2 regions of the Brachybacterium sp. p3-SID1565 genome follow, and region 2 is predicted to be linked to the other one. Evidence: predicted binding sites of a transcription regulator. Region 2 holds the regulator's gene; the other holds the start of a gene.
The links. Region 2 encodes HrcA, which represses chaperone genes, less so after heat shock. Its sites were predicted from a motif close to TTNGCACTCGNNNNNNNCGAGTGCNAA; they were not measured.
Positions count from the first base shown of each region.

Region 1 (7,838 bases), on a different contig from region 2:
TCTCCACCACGACGTAGCCCTCGTGGCCCGCGTTCTCGGCGATCCAGCGCAGCGGCTCGGCGACGGCCTTGGCCACCGCACGCACGCCGACGGCCTCATCGTCCGACAGCCCCAGGTCGCCCTCGAGAGCGGAGGCCGCCTGGACGATGGCGCTGCCGCCACCGGCCACGATGCCCTCCTCGATGGCCGCACGAGTCGCGGAGACCGCGTCCTCGATGCGCATCTTCTTCTCCTTGAGCTCGACCTCGGTGTGGGCGCCCACCTTGATGACGGACACGCCGCCGGCGAGCTTGGCGAGGCGCTCCTGGAGCTTCTCGCGGTCCCAGTCGGAGTCGGTGTTCGCGATCTCGGCGCGGATCTGCGCGACGCGATCGGCCACGGCCTGCTCGTCACCGGCACCGCCCACGATGGTGGTGGTGTCCTTGGTGACCACCACGCGGCCGGCGTGGCCGAGCACCTCGGTGCCGACGGTCTTCAGGTCCAGCCCCAGATCGGAGGTGACGACCTGGGCACCGGTGAGCACCGCGATGTCCTGCAGCATCGCCTTGCGGCGGTCGCCGAAGGCGGGGGCCTTCACGGCGGCGCCCTTGAAGGTGCCGCGGATCTTGTTGACGACCAGCGTGGACAGGGCTTCGCCGTCGACGTCCTCAGCGATCACGAACAGCGGCTTGCCGCCCTCGACGACCTTCTCCAGCAGCGGCAGGATGTCGGCCACGGCCGAGATCTTGCCCTGGTGCAGCAGCACCTGGGCGTCCTCGAGCACGACCTCCTGACGGTCGGCGTCGGTGACGAAGTGCGGGGAGATGAAGCCCTTGTCGAACTGCATGCCCTCGGTGAACTCGAGCTCCATCGCGGTGGTGGAGGACTCCTCCACCGTGATGACGCCGTCCTTGCCGACCTTGTCGAAGGCCTCGGCCAGCAGCTCACCGATCTCGCGGTCCTGGCTGGAGACGGCCGCAACGTTCGCGATCTGCTCCTTGCCGTCGACCTCGATGGCGATCTCGCCGAGCTTGGAGGAGATGGCCTCCACGGCCTTCTCCATGCCGCGCTTGAGCGAGGCCGGAGCCGCACCCGAGGCCACGTTGCGCAGGCCCTCGTGGACCAGCGCCTGGGCCAGCACGGTGGCGGTGGTGGTGCCGTCGCCCGCCACGTCGTTGGTCTTGGTGGCGACCTCCTTGGTGAGCTGGGCACCGAGGTTCTCGTAGGGATCCTCGAGCTCGATCTCACGGGCGATGGTCACGCCGTCGTTGGTGATCGTGGGGGCGCCCCACTTCTTGTCCAGCACGACGTTGCGGCCCTTGGGCCCCAGCGTCACGCGGACGGTGTTGGCGAGCTTGTCGACTCCGCGCTCCAGGGCGCGACGAGCCTGCTCGTCGTAGATGATCTCTTTCGCCATGTGGATCTAGACCTCAGTCCGTTCAGTTCTCGATGATCGCGAGGATGTCGCGCGAGCCCAGCACCAGGTACTCCTGGTCGCCGTACTTCAGCTCGGTGCCGCCGTACTTGGAGAAGACGACCTTGTCGCCCACCTTGACGTCGACCGGGATGCGCTTGCCCTGCTCGTCGAAGCGGCCCTCGCCGACGGCGACGACCTCGCCCTCCTGGGGCTTCTCCTTCGCGGTGTCCGGGATGACCAGGCCGGAAGCGGTGGTCTGCTCCGCCTCGAGCGGCTTGATGACGACACGGTCCTCGAGGGGCTTGATGGAGACCGACATGCGGCTCACTCCTTCATGAAGAGATGACTCTGTGAGTTCGGGGTGCGGGATCCCGATACTGATCGTCGTCGCGGTGCCGACCGGGAAGGATCCCTCTGGCAGCTTCTGGCACTCTGTGCCGTCGACTGCCAACGAGGGCAACTCTAGAACTACGCTGGCACTCATGCAAGATGAGTGCTAACGACTCCCCCGACTCCCTCCTGCGCACCAGGTCACCCCCTTTTTGTGAAGGCAGCGACAACGAACCGAGATCCTCCCCTTCACCCGCGCGGGCATGCACCGGGTGATGGAGCTCGGCGGCGCCGGGCGTGTGGCCGGCAGTGCGGTCGCCGCTCCGGCTGCGGGCGGCGACGTGGTCGACGGCTCTCAGCGCCCGGCGGCGTCGATGATCGCCTGCACGTTCTCGGGTCCGAAGTCATAGACCGGCACCCGCACGTCGCCGGCGGTGTCCCCTCCGGTGTCCCCGGCGTTGGGCCACAGGGAGGTGATGATCCCCGGGGCCGTCCCGTTCGCGTCGATCTGGAGGATGCTCGCACCGGACAGGGCCAGGGACCTCTCGTGATCCCCCGCCGCCACCGGATCCACCACGTTGGTGATGCCCGGGGTCACGTGCACGGGGATCCCGGCGAGCTGCCCGGTCATCTCGTGGTGGTAATGCCCCGAGAGGATCGCCCGCACATCGGTGCCGACGAGCACCTCGGCCAGCTCGTCCACCCCGTCGAGGTCGAGGGCGCGCAGCATCCGGGTGGCGGCCGTCAGCGGGGGATGGTGCACCACCAGCACCGTTCCACCCACGGAGGGCTCAGCCAGAACGCTGCGCAGCCACTCGAGCTGGGCTGGATCCAGGTGGCCGTAGCCGGCACCGGGGACACTCGAGTCCAGCACCACCGCCCGGGCTCCGCCGACCGTGGTGATCACGCGGTCCTGGTAGCGGGGGTCGTGGTCCCCGGGGCCTGCCACCTGGGCGTAGGCGGCGGGAACGTCGTGGTTGCCCATCGCGACCACCAGGGGCGCACCGAGAGTTGCGGCGAAGGGGTCCAGCAGGGCGTGCAGCCTGCGGTAGCTCTCCACCGTGCCATCCTCGGAGGCGTCCCCGCTGTGCACCACCAGGTCCACGCCCTCAAGGCCCGCCAGGCGGTTCAGCACGCCGCGCAGGGCGGCCGCGGTGTCGATCCGCCCGTAGTGACGAGCGGTGGGATCGCCGTACAGGTGGGTGTCGCTCAGGTGCAGGATGCGCATGGCGTCGAGAGTAGCGACCGCAGGTTGCCAGCAGGTGACATCGGCACAGTCGGTGGGTCGTGCGCGGTGCCTGTTCGCGCCGAGGATCTCGGTGGGAATGCCCTCACGGTCCAGTCGCTGGAGCGCCTCCTCCAGCGCCTTCCAGCGCACGTAGATCGGTCGCAGCCGACCGGGGGGACGGACGGCCTCCTCCCGCACGCCGAGGGCGAGCAGGAACTGCCCGGCCGCGACCCCACAGGTAGTCGTGGTCCTGGGTCCATGCGAAGCCCGGTGGCGTCGACCTGATCTCTGATCCCCCCGTCATCCCAGGGCGCCCACCCATTCATCGGTGCCGTCAGCGAAGTGCTGGTGCTTCCAGATCGGCAAGCGCTGCTTGACCGTGTCCACCAGGTCGTCGCAGGCGGCGAAGGCCTGCTTGCGGTGCGGGGCCGCGACCGCGCAGCCCAGTGCGGTCTCACCGATCGCGAGCGGCCCCACGCGGTGGGCGAGGGCGATCACCGTGTCGGGGTAGCGCTCGGCGATCTCACGTGCCACCTCGACGATCACCTCGCCCGCGCCGGGGTGCCCGGAGTACTCCAGGCGATCCACGCCCTTGCCGCCGTCGTGGTCGCGGACCACGCCGTCGAAGGTGACCACGGCGCCGCAGCGCGGATCGGCCACCGCGCGGGCGAGCGCGGTGACGGACACGGGCTGCTCGGTGACCTGTGCGTGGCGCACCCGATCAGGGGCGGGGCCCATGGGAGGGTCCTCCGGCACGCGCAGCTGACCGGGGTCGGCTCCGAAGGGCGTGGGCCCAGGCCCGGGATCCGCTGCCGACGGCGCGGCCGGGTCCGGATCCGACGGTGCAGCCGGGTCCGGATCCGACGGTGCAGCCGGGTCCGGATCCGACGGTGCAGCCGGGTCCGATGCCATCATTCGTGGCCTCCGCCATCGCGCTGCTCCAGCAGGTGGTCGAGGATCGGGTCCAGCACGGCGATGCCGTCCTTGACCCCGCCACGGGAGCCGGGCAGGTTCACCACGAAGCTGCGGCCGGCCATGCCGGCCAGGCCTCGACTGAGCACGGCGGCCGGGGACTTCTGCGAGCCGATGCGGCGCACCGCCTCGAGCACACCGGGCATCTCCCTCTCGATCAGCGGGGCGGTCTGCTCGGGGGTGACGTCGGTGGGGCTGATCCCGGTGCCGCCGGAGCTGATGATCACGTCCACGCCGTCGGCGACGGCTGCGGCGAGCGCTTCTCCCACCTCGGGGCCATCCGGTACCAGCACCTTGGTGACCTCGTCCAGGCCGCGCCCCTGCAGCCACTGCACCAGCAGCGGGCCGGTGCGGTCCTCGTAGGTGCCGTCGGAGGCTCGGGTGGAGGCGATCACCACACGGGCGGTGCCGGTGAGGGCGGGGGCGGGGGCATCCTCGTCGCGGGCTGTGCAGTCGGCGTCGGTGCGCCGAGCGGGCATCTGCTTCATCGGGTCTTCTCCTCGTCGGTCGCGGGCTCCGCGGGTTCGGCGGGCACCACGGGCTCAACGGGCCGGGTGTGCTCAGCGGACTGGACGGATTCCGGGGGCTCGGCGGGCTGGGCGGATTCCGGGAGCCCGGCGGACTGGGCGGATTCCGGGGGCTCGGCGGGCTGGGCCGACCGGTCCTCCCGGCGCCAGTCGCCGCTCTTTCCGCCGGACTTGGCCAGCACCAAGACCTCCTCGATCACGGCCAGGTGGTCCACGGCCTTGATCATGTCGTACACGGTCAGTGCGGCGATCGACGCCGCGGTCAGGGCCTCCATTTCCACGCCCGTCACGCCCTTGGTACGCACGGTGGCGGTGATCTCCACCCGGTCCTCGCGCGGCTCCAGGTCGATCTCGATGCCGGACAGCGGCAGCGGATGGCACAGCGGGATCAGGTCGCTGGTGCGCTTGGCGCCCATGATCCCGGCGATGCGGGCCACCGGCAGGGCCTCACCCTTGGGCAGGTCGCCGTCGGCGATGCGGGCCACCACGTCGGGGCGGGTGCGCAGGATCGCACGGGCGGTGGCCCGACGGGACGTGGTGGCCTTCTCGGTCACGTCGACCATGTGGGCGGAGCCGTCGGCTCGCACGTGCGAGAGGTCCTGGGGCGGGCTCGCGGGATCCTGGGTCATCGTTCTCCTCCGGGAAGCAGGATGGTCTCCACCACGTCACCGTCGCGCAGATGGCCGGTGCCCACGGGCACCAGCACCAGGGCATCAGCCTGGGCGAAGCCTCCGATCAGGTGGGAGGAGGCTCCCCCTACCAGTCGCACGTGGCCCGAGGGCATCACCCGGGCGCGGCGGTACTGTGCCAGCGCCTTGGGGGACGTCTCTTCGCTCTCGAGCTGCACGGGCAGGCGCAGCGTGGTGCGGGCGGGCGCCCCCAGGGCGGGGCGCGCTATCAGCTCGCAGCTGAGCAGGGCGGAGACAGGGTTGCCGGGGAAGGCCAGCCACGGGATGCGCGCGGCGGGCAGGCCGTCGGAGCCTGCCCGGTCCAGGGTGCCGATCCCCTGGGGGCCGCCGGGCTGCATCGCCACGGAGGTGAAGGTGAGCGTGACGCCCTCGTGCTGGGCGGCGTGGCGCACCACCTCGAAGGCCCCCATGCTCACCCCGCCGCTGGTGACGATCAGCTCGGCCTCGTTCTCGGTGACCAGCCGGCGCAGTGCCTCCAGGAGCTCCTGTGCGTCGTCGGGCACGGTGCCGACATGCACCACGTCGGCACCGGCGGCGGTGAGGGCGGCGGCCAGTCCCGGTCCGTTGGCGTCGAAGGTAGCGCCCTCGGCGAGCACGGCGCCGGCCGACGGGGCGGCGACCTCGCTGCCGGTGGACAGGACGATCGTGCGCACCGGGGCGATCACCTCCACCTCGCCCACGCCGCAGGTGGACAGGTGGGCGAGGCGCGCCGGGGTGAGCACCTGCCCCTCGCGCAGGATCACGTCCCCGTGGTGGGTGTCCGAGCCGCGGCGACGCACGTAGCGGCCCGCCTCGGTTGCGGCGGGGCGCAGGGTGACGGTAGCGGGGCTCCGGGCTGGGGCGCCGGTGACGGTGTCGGGGGTGCCGGTGGCAGTGTCGGGGGTGCCGAGGGTGCCGGTGGCGCCGGCGGGGTCGAACCTGCCGCGCTCGCTCTCCTCCACCGGGATCACGGCGTCGGCGCCGCGCGGGATGGGCGCGCCGGTCATGATGGGGGCCGCCGTGCCCGGCCGATGGTCCACAGGCGGATCGCCGGCAGCGATGGTGGCCGCCAGAGTCAGGGTGACGGGAGTCCCCGGCGCACGGGGGGTGCCTGTCGGGCCATACAGGTCGGCGAGCGCCACGGCGTATCCGTCCATCTGGGAGTTGTCGTGGCCCGGCACGTCGACCGCCGCCCGGCGGTCCGCTGCGGCGACCCTGCCGACGGCTCCTGCCCCCACGGCGATCCGCTCAGTGCGGCGCACGGCGGCCAGCAGGGCGACGGCATCAGCCACGTGGTCGGCCAGAGGGGTGCGCTGCCGACCCGCGGTGCCCGCGGGGGAGCCTGGTGTGCCTGCTGACATGGCCGCCTCTCCGGTGTGACTGGGTCTCCAGTCCAGTATGGCGCGGTGGCCCTCCGGCGCGGGGCTCGGGCGCGGGGAGCGGAGGCTTGATATGGCACACGGCACCGATCCGTGTGCCTGCGCCGGATACCTCCTATGCTGGTCGGACGCCCGGCATCACCCGCCGGGCCGATGGGAGTGATGCAGCGTGAGCCCTCGCCGAGTGGGACTGGGGATGCCCAAGCCGCGCAGCACCGACGCGACCGCGCCGTCGCTGCCGGATGTCTCCGACCGCCCGGCCACCGATGCCCTGGTGGACCGCTTCGGTCGCGAGGCCACGGACCTGCGCCTGTCCCTCACCGACTTCTGCAACCTGCGCTGCACGTACTGCATGCCCGCCTCGGGGCTCACCTTCCTGGCCAAGGACCAGATGCTCTCGGTCGATGAGGTGGTGCGCCTGGTGCGCATCGGCGTGGAGCACCTGGGCATCGACCAGGTGCGCTTCACCGGGGGCGAGCCCCTCACCCGCCCGGACCTCGACGAGATCATCGCCGGGGTGGCTGCCCTGCGCCCCCGCCCGAACATCTCTCTGACCACCAATGCGATCGGCCTGGACGTGCGAGCCGCGAAGCTCAAGGCGGCGGGTCTGGACCGGATCAACGTGTCCCTGGACACCGTGGTCTCCGAGACCTTCGAGCGGATGAGCCGCCGCCCCCTGCTGCACCGGGTGCTGGAGGGCATCGACGGTGCGCGCCGAGCGGGCCTGGACCCGATCAAGGTCAACGCCGTGCTGCTGCCCGGGGTGAACGACCATGAGCTGCCGGACCTGCTGGACTGGTGCCTGGACCGCGGCCTGCAGCTGCGGGTGATCGAGCAGATGCCGCTGGATGCGGACCGGATCTGGGACCGCACCTCCATGATCACCGCGGCCGACGTGCACGGCATCCTGGCCGACCGCTTCGAGCTCACCGCCGCCGAGGAGCCCCGCAACGGTGCCCCCGCCGAGCTGTACGAGGTCACCGACCGTTCCAGCGGCGCGCATCGGGGCCAGGTGGGCATCATCGCCTCGGTGACCCGTCCGTTCTGCGCCGACTGCCGCCGCACCCGCCTCACCGCCGAGGGCCGCGTGCGCACCTGCCTGTTCTCCCGGGAGGAGACCGACCTGCGCGGTGCCCTGCGCGGCGGAGGCAGCGACGAGGAGATCGCCAGGATCTGGCGGGCCGCCCAGTGGGGCAAGAAGGCCGGCCACGGCATGAACTCCACAGACTTCGTACAGCCCGACCGCCCGATGAGCGCCATCGGCGGCTGAGCCCGCCGCGACGACCAGGAGGAGACCGTGACCACCCCCACCACCCCCTCGCAGGCCACCCACGCAGC
Region 1 is NZ_JAMBDS010000028.1:260-8,097, forward strand. Features, by position in the region: gene groL (chaperonin GroEL) at 1-1,396, opposite strand, end outside; gene groES (co-chaperone GroES) at 1,419-1,715, opposite strand; gene M4D54_RS08105 (metallophosphoesterase) at 2,082-2,954, opposite strand; gene M4D54_RS08110 (molybdenum cofactor biosynthesis protein MoaE) at 3,255-3,692, opposite strand; gene M4D54_RS08115 (molybdenum cofactor biosynthesis protein B) at 3,866-4,414, opposite strand; partial or broken gene moaC (cyclic pyranopterin monophosphate synthase MoaC) at 4,588-5,082, opposite strand; gene glp (gephyrin-like molybdotransferase Glp) at 5,079-6,482, opposite strand; gene moaA (GTP 3',8-cyclase MoaA) at 6,697-7,770, shown strand; gene M4D54_RS08135 (MoaD/ThiS family protein) at 7,798-7,838, shown strand, end outside.
Region 1: a site for HrcA is predicted at 1,870-1,896, ahead of groES (co-chaperone GroES). Genes of this name have one in related genera too.

Region 2 (7,838 bases):
GAGAACCTGGTGACCACCGGCTACGACACCGACGAGACCCTGATCGGGGAGCGCTGGCAGGTGGGCACAGCGCAGATCGAGGCCACCTGCCCCCGCACCCCGTGCGGCACCTTCACCGCTCGCATGGGGGACCGTCGCTTCGGCCGGCGCTTCACCGAGGTGGGACGCTGCGGCGCCTACTTCCGCGTGCTCACCGAGGGGGACGTCACCGCCGGTGACGCGATCGAGGTGCTGCACCGCCCCGAGCACGGCGTGACCATCGGCGACGCGTTCCGCGGCCTGGATGCCGAGCAGGCACGTAACCTGCTGGCATGGGCCGGGCAGACCGGCACCGTGCTGTACGAGTCCCTGGTGCAGGCCGCGCTGCGCGTGCTCGAGCGCGATGCCAATGAATCCGGCAGCACCGATCAGGCGCCCGTCGCGTTCCCCGACCGTCTTCGCTCCACCGGTCGTGGCCTGGGCTTGGGCATGGGACTGTGACCCCGGCACCCCCCGTTGCCTCCGGGCCCCCGGACCTGTCCGTCTACATCCACGTGCCGTTCTGCGCGGTGCGGTGCGGGTACTGCGACTTCAACACCTACACCGCCACCGAGCTGGGCGGGGGCGGCTCGCAGCGCGAGTACCCCGCCAACGCGATGCGCGAGATGGACCTGACCCTCGCTGCGGATGCGGCAGGCGGGTACCCGTACCAGCAGGTCTCCACCGTGTTCTTCGGCGGCGGCACCCCCACCCTGCTGCCGGCCGGGGACCTGATCGCGATGCTCGCTCACCTGCGCTCCCTGATCCCCCTGGCGCCGGGTGCGGAGGTCACCACCGAGGCGAACCCGGACTCGGTCACGCCGGAGTCCCTGGCCCAGCTCGCCGAGGGCGGCATCACGCGGGTCTCCTTCGGCATGCAGTCGGCGGTGCGCTCGGTGCTCAGCACCCTGGACCGCACCCATGACCCCGAGCGGGTGCCGCAGGTGGTGCAGTGGGCCCGGGAGGCGGGCCTGGCCGTCAGCCTGGACCTGATCTATGGCACGCCGGGGGAGACCCTCGCCGATGTGGAGACCTCCGTGCGCGCGGCACTGTCCTGCGGTGTGGACCACCTGTCCGCATACTCCCTGATCATCGAGGGGAACACGGCGATGGCGCGCCGGCTGCGGCGCGGGGAGATCACCCCACCCGACGGCGATGACATGGCCGACAAGTACGAGCTGATCGACGACCTCGCCACAGCCGACGGCCTGTCCTGGTACGAGGTCTCCAACTTCGCGCGCAGCCCCGCGCACCGCTCGCGACACAACCTCGCCTACTGGCAGGGCAAGGACTGGTGGGGCATCGGCCCGGGCGCGCACCGCCATCGCGACGGCCTGCGCTCCTGGAACGTGAAGCACCCCAGCCGCTACGCGGCGAAGCTGAACGCCGGGGAGCTTCCGGTCGCCGAGTCCGAACAGGTCGATCCTAAGGCCCGCCGCATGGAGCGCATCATGCTGGAACTGCGGATCATCGACGGGCTCGACGTGGACGTGGTCCCACCGGCCCAACGACCCATGCTGGAGGTGCATCGGGACCGGGGGCACCTGGATGCGGACGCCCTGGCAGCGGGCCGGGCGGTGCTCACGCGACCCGGCAGGCTCCTGGCCGACGCGGTGATCCGCGACCTCGTGCCCTGAGACCCCAGCGCAGCGGCTCCCCGCCACACCCGGTACGGGCCGCGGGTGCGCACCCCGTGCAGGACGAAGCCCCCGACAGCACGACGCGCGGCCGGCTCCGGGGGCTTGCCCTCTGCGGTCAGGTCACTTGACCAGGCGGATGTTCAGCGGGTAGTTCCACCACTCGCCCTGGTTGGCCCTGACCGCACCGATGATCGCGAAGATCAGCTGGATCAGCGCCGGGATGCCGACCAGCGGGAACGCCGCGAAGCCGAGGCCGAGGGTGACGAACCCAAAGATGCCGAGCACGACCCCGAGCACCACCTGGGCGATCACCACGGCGATCGCACCGTTGAGGGCCTCGGCGGCGTTGTAGCGCACGAACCGGTTGCGGTCCTTGTACATCAGGAAGATGATCAGCGGGCCGATCCAGCCCAGGAAGCCCCAGCTGAGCAGATGGCCCAGCAGCACCGCCAGGTGCGAGAACATCGACCACAGCTTGGCGTCGGACTCCGTGGTGGGCTGGCCCGACAGGGGCCCCTCGTACACGCCCTTGACGTTTGCGGGCAGAGCATCGAGGGTCTGGGTTCCCTGCGGGGCGCCCTGCCCGGCGTAGGCGCTGCCCTGGGCCTGGCCGTAGCCGGCGTTCGGCTGACCATGGCCAGCGCCCTGCTGGCCGTAGGCGGCATTCTGCTGGTGGCCAGCGCCGTGCTGGGCGGCGCCGGCCTCGGACGCAGCCGCGGGGCCCGGGTTCGCGGGCTGATCGCGGTAGGGATCGTAGGGATGCGAGTTCTCGTTCATGGGTCCCCTCTTCGTCAGGACGGGGAGCCGAGATGGCCGCCGCCGTCGTGGTCGGATGCCCCCAGCCTACCGAGAGCACCTGATCTGGGCCCCGCGGCGCGCCTCCCGATCAGGCGGGGGATAGCCCCCGGTCGCAGGTTGCGCATCGGGCACCCTCGTTGGGCACGCGGTGCTCACCCCTCGACGGTCACCCAGTCGATGAGCTCCTCGATCCGCCCGGACAGGGTGGGCTCGACGTCGGCGTAGGAGCGGACGGTGGCCAGGATGCGCTGCCAGCCCTCGGCGATGTCGGCCTGATCGGAGTGCGGCCAGCCCAGGGCCTTGAGCGTTCCCACCTTGATGTCGGTGCCGCGGGGCACGTGCGGCCATGCCTTCAGGCCCACGCGTGCCGGGCGCACCGCCTGCCACACGTCCACGTAGGGGTGCCCCAGCACGATCACGTTGCCGGGGGCGCCGGGCAGGCGCATCACCTGCTCGGCGATCCGGGACTCCTTGGAGCCGGTCACCAGGTGGTCCACCAGCACACCGAGCCGGCGTCCCGGGCCGGGACCGAAAGCCTGCACTCGCTCCACGAGGTTGTCGGCGCCCTCGAGCTGCTCGACGACGACTCCTTCGATGCGCAGGTCGTGACCCCACACCTTCTGCACCAGTTCGGCGTCGTGCTTGCCCTCGACCCAGATCCGGGAGGCGCGGGCGGTCCTGGCCTTCGCGCCCTCGACGTACACCGAGCCGCTCGCGGAGCGCTTGGGGCCGCTGGGTGCTGGAGCCCGCTGGGGGAGGGTGAGCACCACCGGCTTGCCGTCGATCATGAACCCGGGCCCCAGGGGGAAGCCGCGGCGGCGGCCACGTGCGTCCTCGAGCTCGACCACGTGCACACCGCCGGCCTTCTCCACGCGGGTGATCGCGCCGGTGTACCCGGTCGCCGCGTCCTCGACCACCAGGTCCCGCTGGGCGGGAACCTCGCGGGCGGCGGGACGGCGGCGGTGGTGCGGCGGAGGCTCGGAGGAGAGCACGTCGCGGCCGTAGCGGTCGAAGGAGGGGGAAGAGCGGTCGGGCACGGCGCACACCGTACACCGAGGCGCCACGCCGGGTGACCGTCTCGCATCGGTCCCGGACGGCGGCGGTCTCGGCTCGTGGCGAACGCCTCCTGCCCGGTTCGCTGAGGACAGGTCGTGAGCGCGTAGGATTGGCACTCGACATCCCCCAGTGCTAATCCTGGTGGCCGGGCGTGAGCGCCCTGCCCGGCACCAGCAGGTCCCTGCAGGAGGTGAGACCAACGGACAGCAGGAAGCTGCAGATCCTCGGCGCGATCGTCGAGGACTACGTCTCCACCCGCGAACCCGTCGGCTCCAAGTCCCTGCTGGACCGGCACGATCTCGGGGTCTCCGCCGCCACGGTGCGCAACGACATGTCGGTGCTCGAGGAGGAGGGGCTGATCACCCAGCCCCACACCTCCGCCGGTCGCGTCCCCACGGACAAGGGCTACCGCACCTTCGTGGACCACGTGGCCACCGTGAAGCCGCTGTCGGCCCCCGAACGCCGCGCCATCCAGGCGTTCCTGGAGGATGCCGGTGACGTCGAGGAGCTGCTGCTGCGCACCGTACGGCTGCTGGCCCAGACCACCCATCAGGTGGCGATGGTGCAGTACCCGGCCCGCAAGCAGGCGCGGATCCGCCACGTCGAGCTGGTGAAGGTGGCCGACTCCCTGCTGCTGGTGGTGCTGATCACCGAGTCCGGCCGGGTGGATCAGCGCACCGTGCCGCTGCTGGCCGCTCGGGAGGACGCCTTCTACCAGGGGCTGCGGGACCAGCTGAACCGGGCCGTCGCCGACCATGAGGTCACCGACGTCGAACGGGCGCTGCTGGAGCTGATCGATGCCCAGCCGGCAGCGGACCGGCCCAGTGTCGAGGAGGTCGTCACGGCGCTGCGCATCCTGGCCGCTTCCCGCGCGGAGGACAGGATCATGATGGCCGGCACCGCCAACATCGCCCGCTCCGCCGAGGACTTCGCCCGCGATGTGGAGCCGCTGCTGGACGTGCTCGAGGAGCAGCTGGTGCTGCTGCGCCTGTTCACCGAGATGCACGCCAAGCCCGGCTCGGTCGAGGTGCGCATCGGCTCGGAGCTGCAGACCGAGGCCCTCACCCAGGCCGCCGTGGTCGGCGCCGGGTACGGTGCGGGCTCGCACATGGCGATCCTCGGCCCCACCCGCATGGACTACGTCACCGGGATCTCGACCGTGCAGGCCATCGCCCGCTACGTCTCCCGCTACCTGGAATGACACGGCGCCGCGTCCCGCAGCCCGGGACGAGCGCCCCCGCTACCACCGTCTCCCTTCCTGAGGACTTCGCACAGTGAACGACGATTACTACGACCTGCTCGGTGTCTCCCGTGACGCCTCCACCGAGGAGATCAAGAAGGCGTACCGCAAGCTGGCTCGCACCCTGCACCCGGACGTCAACCCCGATCCGGACGCCGCCGAGCGGTTCAAGAAGGTCTCCCAGGCGTACGAGACCCTCTCCCACGCCGACAAGCGCCGACAGTACGACATGGGCGGAGGCCCCGGCATGGGCGGCTTCCCCGGCGGGTTCCCCGGGGGCGGCGCCAGCTTCGACTTCAACGACATCTTCGACATGTTCGCCGGTGCCGCCGGGATGCGAGGCGGCCGTGGGCAGGGCCCGATCCCGCGCCAGCGCCGCGGCAGCGACGTGCTGCGCCGCGTGGGCATCGAGCTGCGTGACGTCGTGTTCGGCACCGAGAAGGAGATCCGCTTCCGCACCGCGGGTCGCTGCGAGCGCTGCAACGGCTCGTGCTGCGAGCCCGGCACCAGCCCCACCCGCTGCACCGCCTGTGGAGGCTCCGGCCACGTGCAGCGCGTGGCTCAGTCGCTGCTGGGCCAGATGGTCACCATGGCCCCCTGCCCCACCTGCGAGGGCCACGGCGACGTCATCGAGTCCCCGTGCACCGCGTGCTCCGGGCACGGCCGCGTCACCACCGAGCGCACCGTCACCGTGCGCGTGCCCTCCGGGGTGGAGAACGGCACCCGGATCCAGCTGCGCGGCGAGGGAGAGGTGGGTGAGGCCGGCGGGCCGGCTGGAGACCTCTTCGTCGAGCTCACCGTCGCCGATCACGACATGTTCGACCGCGACGGCGAGGACCTGGTCACCACCGTCGAGGTGCCGATGACCTCCGCCGCGCTCGGTGCCACCGTGCCGCTGGAGACCTTCGACGGGGTGCAGCAGCTGGACATCCGGCCCGGCGCCCAGCCCGGCGAGGAGATCACCCTGAAGGGCCTGGGCGTCACCCCCTTGCGGCGCGAGCGCCGCGGCGACATCCGGGTGGTGCTGGACGTGGACATCCCCACCTCGCTCTCGGACGAGGAGCGTGACCTGCTCGAGCAGTTCGCCCGCATCCGCGGCGACGAGGCCACCCGCCGCAAGGGCCAGGGCCCCTTCGCCAAGCTCCGCGAGCGCCTGCGCGACCTCTGATCATGCCCACCACGCCGCCCGCCTTCCTGATCCTCGACGACGCGCTGGAGCATGCCGGCAGGGGCGCTGCCCTCACCCTGGACGGCGAGGAGGGCCGCCACGCGGCGAAGGTGGCGCGCCTCGGCGTAGGGGAGCAGATCCTGCTCACCGATGCCGCCGGCCGCCAGGTGCTCGCCGAGGTCACGGCCGCCCGCAAGGAGGCCCTGGACCTGCACCTGCTGGCGGGGCCGTCGGCCCCCGCCCGGCGCACGCCGCGGCTGACGCTGGTGCAGGCCCTGGCCACCGGAGGACGCGACGAGCAGGCCGTCGAATCGGCCACCGAGCTCGGGGTGGATCGCGTGGTGCCCTGGCAGGCCGAGCGGTCCGTCGCCGTGTGGCGCGGCGAGAAGCAGCGCAAGGGCCGCGCCAAATGGGAGAACACCGTCCGAGCAGCGGTCAAGCAGTGCCGCCGCCCCGGTATCCCGAGGGTGGACGAGCCGGTGAGCACCATGCAGCTGGTCGACGAGGTGCGCCGATGCACCGAGGCAGGGTCCCTGGTGCTGGTGCTGCACGAGCAGGAATCCGTGGGCCTGATGAGTCTGGCCGACGAGCTGCGGAGGATGGGCCGCAGATCGGCCGCGGATGCGGCGTCGGCTTCCGTGGGCGCAGCGGCGCAGATCATCGTCCTGGTCGGCCCTGAGGGCGGGATCGCCGACGGCGAGCTCGTCCAGCTGCGTGAGGCGGGGGCGCGCAGCGTGCTGCTGGGGCCCGAGGTGCTGCGCTCCTCGACCGCCGGCCCCGCTGCGATCGCCGTGCTCAGTGCTCTGATCGGGCGCTGGGGTTGAATCCCCCGTCAGGCGACGGAGGTGAGCACCTTGGCCTCGAGCGTCTCCAATCCCTCACGCAGGGCGGTGAGCTTCTCCTCGCCCACGTGGATCTCGCCCTCGAGGGAGAGATCCGCCGGGAAGGCGAGGCCCACGGAGCCCATGACGTCGGCCCCCACGTGGGTCATCAGGCTCTCCAGCAGCTCGAGGACTCCGGCCCCGGCTCCCCAGCCGTAGCCGACCAGCAGCACCGGCAGGCCGCTCCACTCCTGGTGCAGGTAGTCGATCGCGTTCTTCAGAGCACCGGGGTAGGAGCCGTTGTACTCCGGGGTCACGATGATCAGGGCGTCCAGCGCCTCGATCCGCTCACCCCAGGCGCGCGCGTGATCGGTGGTCTTGGTGGGATCGGCCTTGGGGCTGGTGAGCCCGTCGAAGGCGGGAAGGACGGTCTCCCGCAGGTCGATCAGATCGATCTCGACCTCGTGCTCGCGGGCATCGAGGCCGTCGCGCACCCACTGGGCGATGTGCTCCCCGACACGGTTGGGGCGAACACTGGCGATGAGCAGTCCGATTCTCGTCATGGGTAGTGCAACCCCTCCCGCATGGCCGATGTTCTCGATCCTGCTGTGGCGTGCATCGCTCTGAGCCGGGCCGCACACGCTCCCGTAGACTTCCCCCCATGAACAACGACGCCGCCGAACGCCGCGACGAGGACTGCGTGTTCTGCAAGATCGTCGCCGGTGAGATCCCCTCCGAGCGCGTCCACGAGGACGACCAGGTGGTCGCCTTCAAGGACCTGAGCCCCCAGGCCCCCGTGCACGTGCTGGTGGTGCCCCGCGAGCACCGCGCCGACGTACGTGAGCTCGCCCACCAGCCGGAGCAGCTGGCGCACGTGGTGGCAGTGGCCGGGTCCCTGGCTCAGAAGCTCGCCGACGGCGACTTCCGCCTCGTTTTCAACACCGGTGCGAACGCCGGACAGACCGTCTTCCACGTGCACGCGCATGTCCTGGCGAGCGGAGAGCTCGCAGAAGGAGAACTGTGACCGATCCCTTCACTCCCGCCCCCGGGCGCAGCCCAGAGGTGATCGAGCGTCGCCTGGCCATCCCCGATCATCT
Region 2 is NZ_JAMBDS010000014.1:25,603-33,440, reverse strand. Features, by position in the region: gene M4D54_RS05315 (MOSC domain-containing protein) at 1-480, shown strand, start outside; gene hemW (radical SAM family heme chaperone HemW) at 477-1,655, shown strand; gene M4D54_RS05305 (DUF4870 domain-containing protein) at 1,779-2,435, opposite strand; gene M4D54_RS05300 (DUF3097 domain-containing protein) at 2,609-3,502, opposite strand; gene hrcA (heat-inducible transcriptional repressor HrcA) at 3,703-4,713, shown strand; gene dnaJ (molecular chaperone DnaJ) at 4,787-5,920, shown strand; gene M4D54_RS05285 (16S rRNA (uracil(1498)-N(3))-methyltransferase) at 5,923-6,744, shown strand; gene M4D54_RS05280 (NADPH-dependent FMN reductase) at 6,753-7,304, opposite strand; gene M4D54_RS05275 (histidine triad nucleotide-binding protein) at 7,403-7,765, shown strand; gene M4D54_RS05270 (PhoH family protein) at 7,762-7,838, shown strand, end outside.